One region of the Paragemmobacter aquarius genome, then DNA from elsewhere that is predicted to be linked to it. Evidence: riboswitches for the same ligand, from Rfam matches in the RefSeq annotation. Region 1 holds a riboswitch; the other holds the start of a gene.
The links. A riboswitch is a leader RNA that binds a small molecule or an ion and turns the genes downstream of it on or off. The one in region 1 is predicted to bind cobalamin.
Positions count from the first base shown of each region.

Region 2: linked by a shared signal. The riboswitch ahead of HYN69_RS05135 (DUF1636 family protein) and the one ahead of bluB (5,6-dimethylbenzimidazole synthase) in region 1 are both predicted to bind cobalamin.

Region 1 covers NZ_CP028920.1:178,185-181,587, reverse strand. Annotated here, with positions in the region: gene HYN69_RS20130 (ISKra4 family transposase) at 1-693, opposite strand, end outside; partial or broken gene HYN69_RS22015 (hypothetical protein) at 903-1,097, shown strand; cobalamin riboswitch at 1,360-1,545, shown strand; gene bluB (5,6-dimethylbenzimidazole synthase) at 1,588-2,268, shown strand; gene HYN69_RS20115 (propanediol utilization protein) at 2,261-3,067, shown strand; partial or broken gene HYN69_RS20110 (threonine-phosphate decarboxylase) at 3,082-3,403, shown strand, end outside.
Region 2 covers NZ_CP028918.1:1,058,213-1,061,615, reverse strand. Annotated here, with positions in the region: gene cobN (cobaltochelatase subunit CobN) at 1-12, opposite strand, end outside; gene cobW (cobalamin biosynthesis protein CobW) at 19-1,053, opposite strand; gene HYN69_RS05135 (DUF1636 family protein) at 1,057-1,413, opposite strand; cobalamin riboswitch at 1,513-1,733, opposite strand; gene cobO (cob(I)yrinic acid a,c-diamide adenosyltransferase) at 1,781-2,431, shown strand; gene HYN69_RS05120 (cobyric acid synthase) at 2,818-3,403, shown strand, end outside.

The DNA.
Region 1 (3,403 bases):
ACGGCACCTATCGTGGCCTTCAATTTTACCGACCACAACATCGAGGTGTCGCTTCTGATATTCCGGCCTGCATCGGATATGCGCACCGTCCAGGAAAACCGTCAGCGCAGGCGCCTCTTCGGCGGCTGAAGGAACCAGCGGCTCATTCTGCTCGCTGTCGCAGATTTCCCGGGCAACTTTGCCCAGTCGATTGCGCACCGATGTGTTCACCTGCTTCGCGCAAGGCAGAAAGGTTTCCAGAATACGCACCGCTTCCCGAAAGGAATGACGCGCTCCAAGTTCGGCTTGAAGGCGTCGCAGTTCCGGGGTCGATCGATCCGGGAAAAAGTGAGCGAGAGGCGAAAGCGGTCCGCCCAAGACAACATCGGATTTTGCATTGCAGGCGCAACGCCGAATGCGCGGCGCTTTGACCTCGAACCTGCCGAAGAGTGTGTCGAGCACCCGCGACCGATAATCATGTATAGCCCGGACCCCGTCGCAGTCCGGGCAGATCCGGCTGGCTTCGGAAATTTCCTCGATCTGGTCGTGCAGGATCGCACTTTGCAATTGCCCCAGGATCGTCTTCGCATCTTCGAGCAACAACCCGAACCCCTCAGGCTGCGTGCGTCGAAACGGGCGGGACAAACGGCCGAGACGATGCCTCTTTGTGGTTCCGTTCTCAAAGGTCGTCTCGACAATAATCCGCACTTCCATGGCAGTTCCCTTCTCAATGAACCACCAACATACACAGACACCCCCAAGTTTTGCCCACTCCCCTTTGATTTTGTTGACTTTCGCATACCGCATTTAAGGGCTACGCGACACTCGGGTTCATGCGCCGTTGGCGGACCGGTTCGTCAAGCACGGCTCCAAAAGCTTCATCTGAGCCAGAACCGTTGGCCAAAGAAGATCCCAAGATGCAGGAATTTCATGACCAGATCCGCGCCGCGCCGAGTTCCAACCGGGAATTTCATGCCTCTGACCTTTGTCGCCTCATCGGGCAGGCTGCTTACGACGCACGCATCGTAGACGTCATCCGGCAGTTGGGTTGTCCGAGGTTCACGGCGACGCTTGCAGTTCATGGCCGTGCTGTTTTGGCCGGAGAAATTCGGAGGTGATACCTCTCCCAATTGAAACCGCGAACCGAAGTCGCAGTACGGCTTTTTGTTTTTGCAGAGCAAACAAATTTCGATCCTCTGAAACGCGTTCTTTCTTGTTTGCTAACGGCAAGCTACCCAAAAGGCGAAGTTGCAGCATTTGGACCGCAACAAAATCATGAGAAACGCCCAAGTCCGATTTGTCAGTTACCGCCACACAAGCTATGGCGTTCTTGGAGATGGCGTCCCTCCGATGTGCAGTTGCGCGCGCGTTTCAGTGGGATTAAGCCAGTTGTTGTCTGGTGCCCTTCGTCTTGGCGAGGGGATAATCGGGAACGCGGTGCAACTCCGCGACGTGCCCAACGCTGTAAAGTGGACGGGACCACAAATGCCACTGGCCGAAAGGTTCGGGAAGGCGTGGTTCCGGATGAAGCCAAGTCAGAAGACCGGCCAGACGAAACCGGGGCGGGCGATGGCCGGCGCAGGTCCCGTTTCTGTGCAGGGGAAGACTATGACCGCCGAACCGTTCTTGACTGATGCCGGGCCGTTTGCCGAGGCCGAGCGCGCTGCCGTATATCGCGCGATTCACACCCGCCGCGACGTACGCAGTCAGTTTACCGACCGCCCAATTAACGACGCCACACTGTTGCGCCTGCTGACAGCAGCGCATCATGCGCCCTCCGTCGGGCTGTCGCAGCCTTGGAATTTCATCGTGATCCGGTCAGAGGCAGTAAAGCTTCGGGCGCAGACGGCATTTGCCAAGGCCAATGCCGAGGCACAGGCGATGTTTCCCGAAGACCGCCGTGCGCTTTATTCGTCGCTCAAACTGGAGGGCATACTGACCGCACCCATAAGCCTGTGTGTCACATGCGATCACAGCCGGGGTGGCCCAGTGGTGTTGGGGCGCACGCATCAACCGCAGATGGATGTCTATTCCACTGTATGCGCTGTGCAGAACCTGATGCTGGCGGCAAGGGCCGAAGGGATTGGCGTCGGTTGGGTCAGCATCTTTGACCCCGCCGACATGCAGCAACTGTTGGATCTGCCCAATCATGTCAGCGCGGTGGCGTGGCTGTGCCTTGGCCATGTCGATGCGCTTTATTCCGAGCCCGAGTTGCAAGCGAAAGGCTGGGCCCAGCGGGTTCCACTGGCCGATCTTGTTTTTGCCGAACGCTGGGGGCGGCGTGCCTAGACCGATTTCGGTGCCCTGCCATTTCGGCGAATGGATGCAGGGGCGGCTGGGGCCAGCTGGCCCAGTGGCGCTGATCACGCTGACGCCTGCCGGTCCGCGGGTGATTGCGCGCTGGCGTGCGGGTGTCGGGCTGGCGTGTCAGTCGGTGACGCATGGCCCAATGGATCCGGCGTTGCTGGCGCGGTTTGCGCGGGCGCTTGGTGGATTGCCACCGGGGCGGACCCTACTGCGGGTGCCTTATCCGCCTGGCCTGGGCACTGGCATGTCCACCGCTGGTCTGCTGGGGGTCGCGGCCTTTGCTGGGCGGGCGCTTGCGCCGCTGTCTCTGGCGCGGGCTTGTGTGGCCGCCGAAGGAGCCAGCGATCCGCTGATGTTCGCCCAACCTTCGCGGCTCTTGTGGGCCTCGCGTCAGGGGCGGGTTCTGGCGCGATTGTCGCCGCAGCCGCGCGCGCACCTGCTGGCCGGGTTTTGGGGTCCAGCACGGCCGACGCAAGCGGGCGATCTGGCATATGCCGACGTATCGGACCTTCTGGAGCGTTGGCAGGCCGAGGCCCCGCTGGCCACCCGTGCCGCTCTTGCCAGCGAGAGTGCGGCGCGCTGCGTTGCCCTTCGCGGCCCGTCGGAGGACCCGACCGAACGGCTTGCACACGATCTGGGGGCGCTTGGGTGGATGATGTCGCATTCGGGTGCGGCGCGGGCGCTGATCTTTGCCCCGGGCGCTCTGCCGCGCCATGGTATGGCGGCATTGCGTGAGGCTGGGTTGCGAGGTGTTCATCATCTGGCCACCTTGGGCGAATGACAAGGAGCACATCTATGCGCGATCACGGCGGAAATCTGGATCAGGCGATGGCCGTTTTCGGCACGGGCGACTGGATTGACCTGTGCACGGGTATCAACCGCCGCCCTTGGCCATTGCCCCTGCTTGACCCGGACTGTTGGCGCAGCCTGCCGACTCGGGCAAGTCAGGCGGGTTTGGTGGCGCAGGCGGCGCGCGCATGGGGAGCATCAGATCAAGCGGCCGGAATAGCGCTTGCGGGCGCGCAGGCGGCTATTCAACTAATGCCCTTGTTGCGGCCCGCCGGGCGTGCGGCAGTGCTGGGGCCGACCTATAACGAACACGCGGCGTGTCTGTCAC
Region 2 (3,403 bases), on a different replicon from region 1:
GACGACATGCATGGCGTATCAGGCCCCCAGCACGGCGCGAATGGCGGCCTCGTCGATGTCGTCATGCTCGGCAATGACAACAAGCTGCCCCTTGCGAGGGGACGCCCCCCAAGGCCGGTCATACTGGTGCCGCACCCGCTCGCCCACCGCCTGCACCAGCATCCGCATCGGCTTGCCGGTCACCGCCACATAGCCCTTCACCCGCAAGATGCCCTGCTCGCGCGCCAAACGCGTGATCGCCGCCACCAGCACCTCCGGATCATCCACTTCCGGCAGGTCGATCACGACCGAGTCAAAATCCTCATGCTCGTGGTCATCCGCCCCGTCATGATGGCTGGGCCGTGCCGCCAGATCATCCTCTGCCTTCGCATTCAGCCCGAGGATCACCCGCGGATCGATAACCCCGTCCGTCATGGCGATGATCGGCATCCGCCGCGGCGCTTCCGCCTCGATCACGGCGCGGGCCGCCGCAACCCCCGCCTCGCCCGCCAGATCGGCCTTGGACAACAGCACGATATCGGCACAGAAAATCTGGTCCTCGAACACCTCCGAAAGCGGCGTCTCGTGGTCGATGCTGTCATCCGCCTCGCGCTGCGCCTGAACCGCCGCTTCATCGGGTGCGAACCGCCCCGCCGCCACCGCCTCGGCATCCGCCAGCGTAATCACCCCGTCCACGGTGATCTTCGACCGGATCGCAGGCCAGTCGAACGCCTTCAACAGCGGCTTCGGCAAAGCCAGCCCCGAGGTCTCGATCAGAATATGGTCCGGCCGCACCGGCAAAGCCATCAGCGCCTCGATCGTCGGAATGAAATCATCCGCCACCGTGCAGCAGATGCAGCCATTCGCCAGCTCGACGATATTCTCGACCGGGCAATTGTCATCGGCGCAGGATTTCAGGATATCGCCATCCACCCCCACCGTGCCGAACTCGTTGACCAGAATGGCCAGACGCTTGCCTTGCGGGTTCATCATCAGATGCCGGATCAGCGTGGTCTTGCCCGCCCCCAGAAAGCCGGTGATCACGGTCACGGGGATTTTCGACAAATCGGTCATGGCTCAGCCCTCCAAAGGCGGAATACGCGCAAGGCTCTGCTTGCGAAAGATCACAGGACGCTCGCGCCAAGGCACGATCCCGTCCGAAGTCGCGGCATAGGCGGCAGCACCCGCCAGCACATCGGCAGCGTCGTCTTGCGTCAGGCGGCCATAGACATAAGACCACTTGCCAGCCCCCGACAAAGCCACCGAACAGCCCTGCGAACAGGCGCTCAGACATTCCACCGGCACGATCCGCACGCCCTCGGGCGCGTCCCCCGCCACCAGCGCGGCATGCAACAATGCCCCCGGCGCCACCGCGCCCTCGGGCACAGGCTCGCCCGCCTTGCAGGTGATACAGACATGCAACGTCGCAGCCATGACCCGTCCATCGCTTTGGGCGCATCGGGGCGACCTGACGAACCGGCACGCGACTACGCGCGACACGAATCGTCGGCTGCGGCACACCCCGTCCGCCCGGTTCCATCCATCGCGCTGGCAGGTCTCCCGGCTTGCGGATACAGGGTTTCCCCAACGCTCCACCCACCTTCCCGCCCCCTTTCGGGAACAGTGGCCACGGGCGGACCTCTCCGGTCACGGTCGCGGGGGCGGCTGCGCTTCGGTCTTGTCCCCTCACGGGTCGCAAAACCTGTCGCATTCCCTTTTCGCCTGCCGTAGGACAGGCACCAGCGCATCTCGCCCCCTCTTGGCAGATGCCCTGCCAGAGTCAAGGACAAGGACCGTCACCATGAGCGATGCCAACGACATCGACCCTGCAGCAGCCCCCGCTCCGGTCGACCCCGACGCCCGCCACGCCGTCAAGATGGCCAAGAAGAAAGCCGCCCGCGACAAGATCATGGCCACGAAGTCCGGCGAAAAGGGCCTGATCATCGTCCACACGGGTGCAGGCAAAGGCAAATCCTCCTCGGGCTTCGGCATGATCCTGCGCTGCATCGCCCATGAAATGCCATCGGCGGTCGTGCAATTCATCAAAGGCGCATGGGACACCGGCGAACGCCGCCTGATCGAAGGCCACTTCCAGCACCTGTGCCAGTTCCACGCCATGGGCGAAGGCTTCACCTGGGAAACCCAAGACCGCGCCCGCGACATCGAAATGGCCCGCAAAGGCTGGGATAAAGCCAAGGAACTGATCCTGAACCCCGAAATCCGCCTCGTCCTGCTGGACGAGATCAACATCGCCCTGCGCTACGACTACCTCGACGCGGGCGAAGTGGTGGGCTTCCTGCGCGACGAAAAGCCACCCCTCACCCATGTCGTCCTGACCGGCCGCAACGCGAAAGAGGAACTCATCGAAGCCGCAGACCTCGTGACCGAGATGACCCTGATCAAACACCCCTTCCGGTCGGGCATCAAAGCGCAAGCAGGCGTGGAGTTCTGACCGAAGCGAGCGGGGGACCAGCCCCCCGCACCCCCCCAAGCCAGCGGGGGCCAGCCCCCCGCACCAAGCCGAAACAGCGGGGGCCAGCCCCCCGCACCCCCGGGATATTTGTGCGAGTATGAAAGCAGCAAGACAGCCGGAATTAAGCCTTTGTTGAGATTCGCCTGCCAGATTGAACAAGCGGTACAGGGAGGGATCCCGATGACCGCCGAGTGTGAAAGCACCGCGCTTCCCCCGCGCAAGCGGCCCGAGGCGCGGTGCCGATCCGCTTTCATGCTCGCGGCAAATATCCTCGCCGAAGGCTCCCGCAGCTTCCGCCGCGCCCCCCCATCAGAACCCGCACCAGATTTTTCGCAGAAAAATCGTGCATGGCCAAAGGTGCCCCCATGCCCGCAATAATGATACAGGGCGCAGGCTCTAACGTCGGCAAATCGCTCCTCGTCGCGGGCCTCTGCCGTGCCGCGAAACTGCGCGGCCTCTCGGTCGCGCCCTTCAAGCCGCAGAACATGTCCAACAATGCCGCCGTGACGGTCGACGGCGGCGAAATCGGGCGCGCGCAAGCCCTGCAAGCCCGCGCCTGTGGCCTCGAGCCGCATACCGACATGAACCCCGTGCTGCTGAAACCCGAATCCGAGACGGGCAGCCAGGTGGTCGTCCAAGGCCGCCGCATCGCCACGGTAAAGGCCCGCGACTACGCCGCGCTCAAACCGCAACTCATGGCCCCCGTCCTCGACAGCTTCCACCGCCTGAAAGCCGCCCATGACCTGATCATCGTCGAAGGCGCAGGCAGTCCGGCCGAGGTGAACCTGCGCGCCGGAGACATCGCCAACATGGGCTTCGCCCGCGCCGCGGACACTCCGGTCATCCTTGTGGGCGACATCGACCGCGGCGGCGTCATCGCCCAGATCGTCGGCACCAAGGCCGTGCTCGACCCCGAAGATGCCGCCATGATCGCGGGTTTCCTCATCAACA